3 regions of the Ancylobacter sp. genome follow, and region 2 is predicted to be linked to each of the others. Evidence: riboswitches for the same ligand, from Rfam matches in the RefSeq annotation. Region 2 holds a riboswitch; each other region holds the start of a gene.
The links. A riboswitch is a leader RNA that binds a small molecule or an ion and turns the genes downstream of it on or off. The one in region 2 is predicted to bind cobalamin.

Region 1 (4,272 bases), 700 kb from region 2:
GCCAGCGCCATGGAGCGGTAGAAGATGACCGGAATGGCGGGGCCATCCACCGGCCCCAACCCCGCCCCGTCGTGAAACCCTGCCAGCGGCAGGGGCTGCGGCGGCACGGCGTACAGCACCTGTCCGGCATGGCCGGCAAGCACCCGCAGCAGCGCGCGCATATTCGCGGGCCCGCCGGCGCGGAAATAGCCAAGCAGCGCGGCCAGTTCGTCCTCCGGCAGGGTGGAGGCCTCGGCAAGGCGCGGGTCGTCGCGGTCCTCGCCCGGCAGCACCGCCAGCGCGAAGCCGCGCGCCCGCGCTTCGGCGCTCAGCCGGTCGACGCCATAGCGCCACCAGTCGAGCCCGCCGAGCAGGCGCACCACCACGATGCGCGCATGCGCCGCCACCTTGTCGATCCACAAATCGACCGACATTGGGTGCCGCAGGTCGCGCAGATTGGCGAGGCGCAGGCTCGGCAGCCCCGGCCGCGCCTCCTGTGCCATCGCGTCCTGAGCCCGCGCCAGCGCGCCGAGGTCGCTGTCGGCAAAGGACACCACCACCACCTCGCCCGGCGTCTGGCCAAGGTCGACCGGCTCGACGAGGTCGTCGAGGCTGGAGGAGGTGGTGGTGAGGATGTGCATGGGGTTGAGGCTCTCCCGTCAGAACGCCGTCATCCCCGGGCTTGGCCCGGGGATGCCCGCCTTCAGGGAAGCAAGACGTGGATGGCCGGGACACGCCCGGTCATGACGCCTGTTCCGGTGCAGGAGCCGCTTCACGCCGCCACGCTCTCTCCGGCGAGGATCGCCTCCACCTTCGCCCGGTCGAGCCCCTTGAGGCCGATGGCGACGAGCCGGCCGGTGCGCGCTCCCTCCCCCCACGGCCGGTCGAAATGGTGCGCCACACGCGGGCCGACCGCCTGCACCAGCAGCCGCATCGGCTTGCCGGCGACCGGAACGAATCCCTTGATCCGCAGCACATCCGCCTCTTCCGCCGCGCGGGTGATGCGGGCGGCGAAGTCTGCGGGGTCGGCGATCTCCGGCACCGTGACGACGAAGCTGTCGAAATCGTCATGGTCGTGGTCGAGTTCGTCGTCGTGATGCGTCTTGCGGTTCTCGATGTCGTTCTCGGTGCCGATGCCAAGTCCCATCAGCAGCGCCGGGTCGATCCGCCCCTCGGTGACGGCCACCACGCGCACGCCCTTCGGCAGTTCGGCGTCCAGCGCCGCGCGCGCCCTCGCCTGCCCGGCATCGTCGATAAGGTCCGCCTTGGTGAGGAGGACGAGGTCGGCGCAGGCGATCTGGTCGTCGAACACTTCCTCGATCGGGTCGTCATGGTCGAGGCTGTCATCGGCCGCGCGCTGTGCCGCCAGTGCGTCGTGGTCATGCGCCACGCGGCCCGAGGCCAGCGCCTCGCCATCCACCACCGCAACCACGCCGTCCACCGTCACCCGGCTCTTGATCGCCGGCCAGTGGAAGGCCTGCACCAGCGGCTTGGGCAAAGCGAGGCCGGAGGTCTCGATCAGGATGTGGTCGACCTTCGGCTCAAGCGCGAGAATGGCGTCGAGCGCCGGCACGAAATCATCCGCCACGGTGCAGCAGATGCAGCCATTGGCGAGTTCGACGATGTTCTCCTCCGGGCAGGCCTCCACGCCGCAGCCCTTGAGGATCTCGCCGTCTATGCCGACATCGCCGAACTCGTTGACGATGACCGCCAGCCGTCGGCCCTTGGCATTCTCCAGCACATGGCGGATCAGCGTGGTCTTTCCCGAGCCGAGAAAGCCGGTGACGATCGTGCAGGGCACGCGCGAAAGCGGCACGCGCTCGAGTGGGGCGGGGCGGGAATCGGCGGCGGACATGCGGCATCTCCACGAAAGACCAGGAATCGCGGGATGCATCGGTCGCGGAAAGGGTTTCCGCGCGCGGCCGCGCGCTTGAGCGAGGCTCCGCCTGTCTGCCGGGCACCCCGCCGGCACGCACGACCGAACCGTCGGCAGGTCTCCTGGCTCGCGGGTCGCTGCCTCGTCGCCGCCTTCCCGGAGCAGGCTCCAGTGGCTTTCGGCTGAGGCTCGCCGCTTACAGTTGCGGGGGCAGCCGCGGAATTGGGGCCCCGGAGTGCCCCGCACCGCATTCCCTCTTCGTCCCTCCCTTGGCGGGAGGAAACCGTCGGTCGCGGCCACTAAAGGAGCGCGCCGGAGGAATGTCAAATCTCTGGCTCGCCAGCGTTGCTACCGCGCGATTGGCGGCTATAGTCGGGCGTCGTCGGTTCCCGTGAGACGCACGGGACGCAAGACGGGAACGTGGTGGGGCGGAAACCTTCTCGGAGGTGGACGCCGAGTCCGCGGCTGCCCCCGCAACTGTGAGCGGCGAGCCCCTCCCATCGGCCACTGGCGGCAACGCCGGGAAGGCGGGAAAGGGCCGCGACCCGCGAGCCAGGAGACCGGCCGGCGACGCAACCGCAAGGGCCCTCGGGTGGAGGGCCATGGAGACTGCTATGCAAAACCATCACGGCGTCACCGCCGCATCGGGCGATTCGCTCGCCTCCCGTGCCGTCCAGATCACATTCGCCGCCCTGCTCGGCGTGTTCGTGCTCGGCGGCGTGGGCTTCTCCCATATCACCGCCATGCACAATGCGACGCATGACGTGCGTCACGCCAACGCCTTCCCCTGCCATTGATCCGGCCGGAGAACGCATCATGTCGCTTTTCAGGACGATTCTGTTCGTCGCCGCGCTCGCCGGCATCGGCACCGGTCTGGCGGTTTCCGCCCTCCATCTCTTCACCACCGTCCCGCTGATCCTGCAGGCCGAAACCTTCGAGGGCGGGGCCGAGGATGCGCCCGCCCTCGCGGCGGCGGCGGCGCATGAGCACGCGCCCGGCACGGCCGCCCATGACGAGGACGAATGGAGCCCGGCGGACGGGCTGGAGCGCAACGGCCTGACCGTCATCTTCACCGTACTCACCGGCTTCGGCTTCGCGCTGCTGCTGGTGGCGGCAAGCGAGGTGACGGGCGGGCTCAGCGGCTGGCACCAGGGCCTGCTCTGGGGACTTGCCGGCTTCGCCGTCTTCTCGCTGGCCCCCGGCCTCGGCCTGCCGCCGGAACTGCCGGCCATGCCGGCCGCCGATCTTGCCGCCCGCCAGCTCTGGTGGATCGGCACGGCCGCCGCGACAGCCGGCGGGCTCGCCTTGCTGGTCTTCGGCCGCTCGCCGCTGCTGGCGGTGCTGGGCGTGGCGCTCATCGTCGCCCCGCATGTCATCGGCGCGCCGCAGCCCGACAGCCATGAGAGCCCGATCCCGGAGGCGCTCCACCACAGCTTCGTGGTGGCCAGCATCACCGTCAGCTTCGTGTTCTGGGTGCTGCTGGGCGGGCTTGCCGGCTGGCTGCGCCCGCGCCTGGCCGGCAGCGCGGCGTGAGCCTCACCCTCGTCCTCGGCGGCGCCCGCTCGGGCAAGAGCGCGCATGCCGAGGACATCCTGACACGGTTGGCCCCGCCCTGGAGCTACATCGCCACGGCCGATGCCTGGGACGACGAAATGGCCGAGCGCATCGCCCTGCACCGGGCGCGGCGCCACGAGGGATGGCACACCCAAGACGCCCCGAACGACCTCGCCGGCGCGCTGAAGGCGCTGCCGGCGAGGCGCCCGGTGCTGGTCGATTGCCTCACGCTCTGGCTTTCCAACCGCCTGCTGGCCGAGGCCGACCTGTCAGGCGAGTGCGTCGATATCGTCGAGGCGCTGGCCGGCCATGACGGGCCGGTGGTCGCGGTTTCCAACGAGGTCGGGCTCGGCATCGTGCCGGACAACGCGCTGGCCCGCCGCTTCCGCGACGCGCACGGCCGGCTCAACCAGCAGGTTGCCGCGCGTGCCGACACGGTCCTGTTCATGGTCGCCGGCCTGCCGATGAAGGTTAAAGGATGAGCGAGATTTCTCCCGAAGACGCCGCCCGCCACCGCGCCAAGATGGAAAAGCGCAAGGCGGTGCAGGACGCCGAAGTCGCGGAAAAGACCGTCGAAAAGGGCCTCCTCATCGTCCACACCGGCGCCGGCAAGGGCAAGTCCACCGCCGCCTTCGGCCTCGCGCTCCGGGTGCTCGGCCATGGCGGCAAGGTGGGCGTGGTGCAGTTCATCAAGGGCGCCTGGCACTCGGCCGAGCGCGACGCGCTCGAAACCTTTGGCGCGCGCGTCGAATGGCATGCCATGGGCGAGGGCTTCACCTGGGAGACGCAGGACCTCGCCCGCGACATGGCCAGCGCCGGCCGGGCCTGGGAGAAGGCGCGCACCATGATGGACGACCCCGCCA
Region 2 (4,272 bases):
CGCGGCCTTGAGGCTGCCGGCCGAGCTCTTGCCGCTACGACGGTCGGTCTCGAGCTCGTAGGACACCTTCTGGCCTTCGTTCAGGCCCATCATGCCGGCGCGCTCGACAGCAGAGATGTGCACGAACACATCCGGGCCGCCGTTGTCCGGCTGAATGAAACCAAAGCCCTTCTGGCCGTTAAACCACTTCACAGTACCCGTAGCCATGACTAAATCCTTTCAGTCGACATAGAGATTTGAGTGCACGCACGTGTGCGAGCATCAGGTTGACATCGATTTGAGAGGAAGTTCGCTACGGCGCAAGGTTGCGCAAAACAAAGTTCAACGTCCAAGATCGATGTCTCATCGTACAGAAGGTTGGTTACTTTTACAACCCCTGCAAGATCGTTTTTACTCGGCGGCCTGGGAGGCCGGGCGCGGCTGGCCGCGGGGCACCATGGGCTTCTTTTTCGGCGCGGCGATGAGGCCTTCGCGTATGGCCTGCTTGCGGGCGGCCTTCTTCGCGCGGCGAACCGCTTCGGCGTCTTCCCGCGTGCGGCGCTCGGAGGGCTTCTCGTAGGCCCGGCGCGCCTTCATTTCCCGGAAGATGCCTTCGCGCTGCATCTTCTTCTTCAAAACCCTCAAGGCTTGCTCGACATTGTTGTCGCGAACGAGAACCTGCAATTCGTGTCCGATCACATGCAGCACAGCTGCTGGTTTGGCGGCTTGTCGGAACCGACGGTGCTGCCTCTCACAAGGCGCAGAAGCCGAAGATTGAGAGCACGCCCCGAAGGGCGCAACTCGGTCGGCCACTACATAGCCTGATCACCCCACCGACAACAAGCGGCGAGCGCGGCTTCCAGGTCGGCGAAGGAGTGGCGGCTCGACAGATTTATGACCCCGGCGTCGATCTCGGCAGCAAATATCGGCCAGTAACGGTCGACGGCGCTGCTCAATTCCTCGCCGTCGCACAGGCCGCTCGCCCGAAGCCCCATCTCGCAGATAGTCCTGGCGCGATCCTCGATGACGTCCATGCCGCAACCTTAGCAGATGGTCGTGCGCGGGCAATCCGCCACGAAAAGATACCACTTTTACAAAAGGATGGATCGTTCGGCGCGGCTCGGCGTTCCCTGTCATTAGCCAGCGGACAGCAACGCTGCAACGGGGTTTCAGAGCATGCCAATCGCGGTGCTGGTGGTGGAGGACGAAGCGCTGGTTCGCTTCGACATAGCCGATTATCTCAGCGAGGCCGGCTTCGAGGTGCACGAGGCGGCGGGGGCCGACCAGGCACTGGCGATTTTGGAGGCCAACCCGAATATCCGTCTGCTCTTTACCGATATCGACATGCCCGGCAGCATGGATGGCCTGAAGCTCTCCGCGGCGGTGCGAAACAGATGGCCGCCGGTGCAGATCATCGTCACATCCGGGAATCGGTCCGTCGGCGACACCGACCTGCCGACCGGCAGCATGTTCTTCGCCAAGCCGTACATTCCCGCCGACATCGTCAGGTCGATGAATACCTTGATCGCGCGCGCGCGGGGCTGACGATCTCGGCCGCCGTGCAAGACCCCCAAGCGCGTGAAGCGGGAAAGCTCGGTTCCGCGTCCTATCTAGATATTGACGCGCGGATTGGGTGGCGGCCTATATGTAGGCGTCACGGTCCTTCGAGTCGCATGGCTTGAAGGCTAAGAGGGAAGCCGGTGCGACACCGGCGCTGCCCCCGCAACTGTAAGCGGCGAGTTCATGTCCAGTCCTGACGCCGGGAGGCGAAGGGGGCCACTGGGGCGCAAGCCCTGGGAAGGCGGGCATGGGCGCAGAACCGCGAGCCAGGAGACCTGCCGTGACCTCGATCGATTCGTCCATGGGCGGGGTGCCCGATGGAACGCTGTGGCTGCGCGGGTCCGTGCCAGGGACCGGGCGAGCTATGCCGTCCGCGTAAACCCCTCCCGATTTGCAACGGGGTTTGCTGCCGATGTCTGTCCCTCTCGAAGCCGAACGCGCCGGCCAGTTTGCGCCGCTCCCGCCATCCGCGCCGCAGCCGGTAGCGACGCCCGGCTACCAGCTCATCCGCCGCAACGGCGCGGTGACGCCGTTCGATGCGTCGAAGATCACTGTCGCGCTGACCAAGGCGTTCCTGGCGGTCGAGGGATCGACTGCGGCGGCGTCACGGCGCGTGCATGACAGCGTTGCCGGCCTGACGGCGCAGATCGTTGCCGGGCTCACCCGCCGCGCGGATACCGGGCGCACCTTTCATATCGAGGACGTCCAGGACCAGGTGGAACTCGCGCTGATGCGCAGCGAGCACCACAAGGTCGCCCGCGCCTATGTGCTCTACCGCGAGGAGCGGGCCCGGGAACGCGCGGCCGCGCGGGTGACCTCAAAGGCGACGTCCGCGCTCCACATGGTGACGTCGGGGGGCGAGAGACTGACTTTCGACGAGGCCCGCCTCGCGACCCTGATCGAGGAGGCGGCCGCCGGCCTCGCCGACGTCTCGGCGGAAGCGGTCCTCGCCGAGACCCACCGCAATCTCTATGACGGCATCAGCGTGGACGAACTGGCGCTCGCGCCTATTCTCGCCGCCCGCACGCTGATCGAGACCGAGCCGAACTATGCGCGCGTGTCGGCCCGGCTGCTGCTCGACAAGCTGCGGCGCGAGGCGCTGAGCTTTCTCGACGGCCGGCCCGATCAGGCCACGCAGGCTGAAATGGCCGCGCGCTACCGCGATTACTTCCGCGCCTATCTCGCGCGCGGCATCGCGGAGGAACTGATCGACCCGGAGCTCGGGCGCTTCGACCTCGACACGATGACCAGCGCGCTGCTGCCCGAGCGCGATCTGCAATTCGACTATCTCGGTCTGCAGACGCTGTATGACCGCTATTTCCTGCATTCGCGGGGCATACGTTTCGAGCTGCCGCAGGCGTTCTTCATGCGTGTCGCCATGGGGCTCGCCCTGCGCGAAGTGGATCGCGAGGCGCGGGCCATCGACTTCTACCGGCTGCTGTCGTCGTTCGATTTCATGGCCTCGACGCCGAGCCTGTTCAACACCGGCACGCTGCGCCCGCAGCTCTCCTCCTGCTTCCTCACAACGGTGGCGGACGATCTCGACGGCATCTTCAAGTCGATCAAGGACAACGCCCTGCTGGCGAAATATTCCGGCGGGCTGGGCAATGACTGGACGCAGGTGCGTGGCCTGGGCGCCCACATCAAGGGCACCAATGGCGAAAGCCAGGGCGTCGTGCCATTCCTGAAGGTGGCGAACGACACCGCCATCGCGGTGAACCAGGGCGGAAAGCGCAAGGGTGCGGTCTGCGCGTATCTGGAAACCTGGCACATCGACATCGAGGAATTCCTCGACTTGCGCAAGAACACCGGCGACGACCGCCGCCGCACCCACGACATGAACACCGCCAACTGGGTGCCGGACCTGTTCATGGAGCGGGTGGAGGCGGATGGGCCCTGGACGCTGTTCTCGCCCGATGAGACGCCGGAACTGCACGACCTTACCGGATCAGCCTTCAAGACTGCCTATGAGGCCTTCGAGGCGAAGGCGGCGCGCGGCGAGATGAAGGTCGCGCGGCACGTGCGCGCGCTCGATCTGTGGCGGCGCATGCTGACCCTGCTGTTCGAGACCGGCCATCCCTGGATCACCTTCAAGGACCCCTGCAATATCCGCTCGCCGCAGGGCCATGTCGGCGTGGTGCACTCCTCGAACCTGTGCACCGAGATCACGCTGAACACGAGCGCCGACGAGGTGGCGGTGTGCAATCTTGGCTCGGTGAACCTGCTGGCCCACGTGACGGCCGAAGGGCTCGACCATGAGCGGCTGGCGCGCACGGTGAAGACCGCGATGCGCATGCTCGACAACGTCATCGACATCAATTTCTACACCATCCCCGAGGCGCGGCGCTCCAATCTGCGCCATCGGCCGGTGGGGCTCGGCATCATGGGCTTCCAGGACGCGCTGCAGGCGCTGCGGATTCCCTATGCCTCGGACGCCGCCGTCCGCTTCGCCGATGAGAGCATGGAGGCGGTGAGCTTTCTCGCCATCGAGGCCTCCTGCGACCTCGCCAGCGAGCGCGGGCGCTACCCCTCCTTCGAGGGCTCGCTGTGGTCCAAGGGCGTCCTGCCGATCGACAGTCTCGCCCTACTGAGCGAGGCACGCGGCGGGGCGACGTTCGACCGCTCCGCGACGCTGGACTGGGACGGGCTGCGCGAGCGGGTGAAGAGCACGGGGATGCGCAACTCCAACACCATGGCGATTGCCCCGACCGCGACGATCTCCAACATTTGCGG
Region 3 (4,272 bases), 2.0 Mb from region 2:
AGCCGAGCGTGGCGAGGACGGTAGCGGTGTGCTCGCCGAGCGCCGGCCCGAGCCAGTTGACCGCGCCGGGCGTCGCCGAGAGCTTGGGCACGATGCCGGGCATCTTCACCTTCAGCCCGTCCGGCAAAATGGAGGGCAGGATCATGTCGCGGGCGAGATATTGCGGGTCGTCGACGATGTCGGCCACCGAATAGATGCGCCCGTTCGGCACCTCGGCGCGGTCGAGCGCGGCGGTCACCTCGTCGAGCGAATGCCGGCTGGTCCAGTCGGTGATAGCGCCGTCGATCTCCTCGACATGGGTCACCCGCCCATTATTCGAGGCGAGGCGCGGGTCGCTGGCAAGGTCGTCGCGCCCGATCGCCCCCATCAGCCGACGGAAGATGCCATCGCCATTGCCGGCGACGATCACATAGGTGCCCTCGGCCGTGGGGTAGGAGTTGGAGGGGGCGATGCCCGGCAGCGCGCCGCCCGAGCGGGTGCGCACGAAATCGAACGCGTCGAATTCCGGCACCAGGCTCTCCATCATGTTGAAGACGCTCTCGAACAGCGAGACGTCCACCACCTGGCCGGTGCCACGCCCGGACTTGATGTGCAGCAGCGCCATCAGCGCCCCCATGACCGCGTGCAGGGCGGCGAGCGAATCGCCGATGCTGATGCCGGTGCGCGCCGGCGGGCGGTCCGGCTCGCCTGTCGTGAAGCGCATGCCGCCCATCGCCTCGCCCACCGCGCCGAAGCCGGGGCGCTCGCGATAGGGCCCGTCCTGGCCGAAGCCGGAAATGCGCACCATGACGAGGTTGGGGTTGATCGCCTTCAGCGTCTCCCAGCCGAGACCCCAGCGCTCCAGCGTGCCGGGGCGGAAATTCTCGATCAGCACATCCGCCTCGCGCACCAGGCGGCGCACCACCTCCTGGCCCTCGGGCAGGCGCATATTGATGGCGACGGATTTCTTGTTGCGCGACTGCAAATACCACCAGAGTGAGGTCCCCTCATGCAGCTTGCGCCATTTGCGCAGCGGGTCGCCTTCGCCCGGCGCCTCCACCTTGATGACCTCGGCGCCGAATTCGGCCATCAGCCGCGCGGCGAAGGGCGCGGCAATGAGATTGCCGAGCTCGATCACGCGGATGCCGCTCAGCGGCCCCTCCGCGGAACCCTGCCGGGACGCTTCCATCACGGGCGCTCCTCACACGTCTTCTTGTCGGTTGCCGGCCGCACGCGGCCGGTGCTCCTTCCTCTTTAAGCAAAGTGCCGCGCCGAAACCAGCCGCCGCGCAGGCGGGCTGGTGGGCACGGCGCGAGGTTCGCCGCCATGCCTGGTGACAGAGGCTGGGGAGCACGGATGCCCCCAGCCTCTGTCAGGTCACGCCGCGTCGTAGAGGCGGCGCTCGAACAGCGGCGTGCCGCGCAGGCCGCTCAGCGCCTTGGCGGCCGCCAGCACGGCAAGGTCGACCAGAGGTTCGACAATGATGACAAGCATGTAGGCGGCGCCGAAGGAGAAGATCGACGAGGCGTTCTCCACGGTGAAGCCGTGGCCGTAGAAGGCCCAGAACGCCACCCAGACAACGATGCCGGCCTGGTAGGTGGTGGAAAGCGCCAGCGCCTGCCGGTACTTAAGCTCCACATAGGGCGTGTTCGGTGCGATCAGTCGGGTGGACAGTGACGCCAGTGCGAACAGTGGCACCAGCAGGGTGGTGACGTTCATGCCGTATTGCGGCAGGTCGAAGGGCGCGAAGAACACGCCCTGGAGGGCGAGGCCGGCGGCAAGGCCGATGGCGGCCGGCGCCACGCCGAAGATGAGGAACAGCGTCGAGCCGAGGATGAGATGCACCTCCGACACACCGACCGGATGGTGCGGCAGCATCTCGAAGAAGCAGAAGACCAGCGCCGTCGTGGCGAGGCTGCGGACAATGAGCGAGACGACGCCGCGCTCGGCCACCGCCTCCGCTGCGAGCTTCAGCGTGTAGGCGCCCGCTCCGGCCGCCGTCACATAGCTGAGCCAGATCTTTCCTTCGGCCACGAGGCCGGGTTCGATATGCATGGTGTTCTCCTGTGCCGTCTCACCCGACGGCGCGTGTGGGATTCATCACCATGGCCGGTCTCCTGACTCGCGGGTCACGGCATGCCTTCCGCCTTCCCGGTCCTCGCCCCGCAGGGGTCGTTCCAGTGGCACGATGGAAGGCCGCTCGCCGCTTACAGTCGCGGGGGCGGTCGGGGCTTCGGGCGAGGACCTCGCGGGTCGTCGCGCCCTACCCCGTTCCCGTTTCATCCGGAAAGGCTTCCCCATCCGGACACCATGATGAATCGATGGGTGCATCGACGCGGCGCATAAAACAGCGCGCCACCGCGAATCGCAAGCGCGCCCGATCGGCCGGGGGCCGCAGCTTGGAAAGGGGCTTTCGGCAGCTTGACGTGGCAGCAGCGCCGGCAGCTCGACCGGCAGCCACCCTTGCAGCTCGGTCCGCCGGCTGCGGCGTGACGGCTGCGGCGTGCCGGCTCAGCCCTTCAGCCGGTAGAGCCCGACATCGATGGCGCCGGCGCGGAAGCCGCCTTCGCAATAGGCGAGATAATACTCCCACAGCCGCCGGAAATCGGCATCGAAGCCGAGTTGCGCGACATCGGGCCAGGCGTTGAGGAAGCGGGCGCGCCATTCGGCCAGAGTCTGCGCGTAGCCGAGGCCGAAGCACTGGGTTTCGACAAGATCGAGACCCGCGTCCTGTGCGTGCCGGGCGAGGTGCGTCTTGGTCGGCAGCATGCCGCCGGGGAAGATGTGGCGCTGGATGAAATCGGTATGGCGCCGGTATCCCTCGAAGCGGTCTTCGGCGATGGTGATGACCTGAAGCACCGCCGTGCCGCCTTCCTTCAGGCAGGCGCGCAATTTGGCGAAATAGGTCGGCCAATAGGCCTCGCCCACCGCTTCCAGCATCTCGATGGAGACGACGCGGTCGTAACGCTCCGCCACGTCGCGATAATCCTGAAGCCGCAACGTGGCGCGGCCGGCCAACGACGGATCGGCGGCCAGCATGGCCTGCCCATAGGCAAGCTGCTCGCGCGACAGGGTAATGCCGGTGACCTCCGTGCCCGCCCGCGCCAGCGTGGCGGCAAGCCCGCCCCAGCCGCAGCCGATCTCCAGCACGCTCTGGCCGGGGGCAACCTCCAGCATGTCGACGATGCGCGCGAGACGGGCCTGCTGCGCCTCCTCCAGCGTCTGGCCGGGTGCGATGGCGATTGCGGAAGAATAGCTCATGCCGGCATCGAGCCAGGCGCGATAGAAGTCATTGCCGAGGTCGTAGTGGAACGAGATGTTGCGGCGGCTGCCGGTCTTCGAGTTGCCGCGCAGCGCGTGACGCAACCGATTCCACAGCCGCACCGGCGGCAGCGCATCGATCCGCCCGGCCAGCACCGGCAGATTATGCGCGGCGAGTTCGATGAGGGCGGGAAGGTCGGGGCTCGACCAGTCGCCGGCAATATAGGCCTGCGAGAAAGCGATATCGCCCCCGGTCACCAGCCGGCGCAGGGCCCGCCAGCGGTGCAGCACCAGGGTCGCCTCCGGCCCGGGCAGCCGGCCGCGCCCGACCAGGCGCCGCCCCTCCGGCGTCACGACAATGAGGCTGCCCATGGAAAGCTGACGCAGCAGCCGCGCCAGCGCCGCCTCGCGCAGACCCCGGCGGGCGGCCGGCGCTTCAAAAGTGCCAGGCACGTCGGTGAGACGGTCGGCAAGGCTGTCGGCGTCGCGCGGCATGCGGCTTTGTCCTCAGGATCGATGCGAGGGCGAAATGGTGACGGGCGCATCAGGCGCCTTCGGGCGCGGACGCAGGGCAATGCCCTTGATCCAGATCTTCACCGCCTCCCAATGAATGCCCGCGATCACCTTCAATGTTAGCAACGGGTAGCGCACCAACGCCAGCGCCAGCTGACGGTCGGTCAGCGGTCGGCGCGTGGCGGTGTGCACCGCGCTCAGCACCGGGCCTTCGGGGTCGCTGGCGAGGATCGCGATGCGCAGTTCCTCGCCGGGCGGGGTGACGCGGAAGGAATAGGTCAGGTCCATATCCATGAAGGGCGACACATAGAACCGCTTCTCGGATGTGTGCCGCAGCGGCGCGCCCGCGTCGGCACCCACCGGGATGAGGTAGGAATGGCGCTGGCTGAAGGTGTTGTTCACCTCATACAGCAGCGCGATCAGCACCCCATCCCGCCGATGGCAGAAATACACGCTCAACGGATTGAACGCGTAGCCGAACAGGCGCGGCATGGTCAGCAACCGGATGGCGCCGCCATC

Region 1: another riboswitch for cobalamin. It lies ahead of ACQY76_RS22275 (CbtB domain-containing protein); the one in region 2 lies ahead of ACQY76_RS19035 (ribonucleoside-diphosphate reductase subunit alpha).
Region 3: another riboswitch for cobalamin. It lies ahead of ACQY76_RS06050 (energy-coupling factor ABC transporter permease); the one in region 2 lies ahead of ACQY76_RS19035 (ribonucleoside-diphosphate reductase subunit alpha).

The regions. Positions count from the first base shown of each region.
Region 1 covers NZ_OZ257132.1:4,779,370-4,783,641, forward strand. Annotated here, with positions in the region: gene cobN (cobaltochelatase subunit CobN) at 1-620, opposite strand, end outside; gene cobW (cobalamin biosynthesis protein CobW) at 752-1,834, opposite strand; cobalamin riboswitch at 1,951-2,158, opposite strand; cobalamin riboswitch at 2,222-2,438, shown strand; gene ACQY76_RS22275 (CbtB domain-containing protein) at 2,470-2,652, shown strand; gene ACQY76_RS22280 (CbtA family protein) at 2,672-3,388, shown strand; gene cobU (bifunctional adenosylcobinamide kinase/adenosylcobinamide-phosphate guanylyltransferase) at 3,385-3,891, shown strand; gene cobO (cob(I)yrinic acid a,c-diamide adenosyltransferase) at 3,888-4,272, shown strand, end outside.
Region 2 covers NZ_OZ257132.1:4,083,764-4,088,035, reverse strand. Annotated here, with positions in the region: gene ACQY76_RS19055 (cold-shock protein) at 1-207, opposite strand, end outside; gene rpsU (30S ribosomal protein S21) at 391-663, opposite strand; gene ACQY76_RS19045 (hypothetical protein) at 792-1,013, opposite strand; gene ACQY76_RS19040 (response regulator) at 1,156-1,524, shown strand; cobalamin riboswitch at 1,620-1,836, shown strand; gene ACQY76_RS19035 (ribonucleoside-diphosphate reductase subunit alpha) at 1,952-4,272, shown strand, end outside.
Region 3 covers NZ_OZ257132.1:1,296,386-1,300,657, forward strand. Annotated here, with positions in the region: gene ACQY76_RS06045 (CaiB/BaiF CoA transferase family protein) at 1-1,168, opposite strand, end outside; gene ACQY76_RS06050 (energy-coupling factor ABC transporter permease) at 1,357-2,034, opposite strand; cobalamin riboswitch at 2,070-2,307, opposite strand; gene ACQY76_RS06055 (class I SAM-dependent methyltransferase) at 2,491-3,735, opposite strand; gene ACQY76_RS06060 (DUF1365 domain-containing protein) at 3,748-4,272, opposite strand, start outside.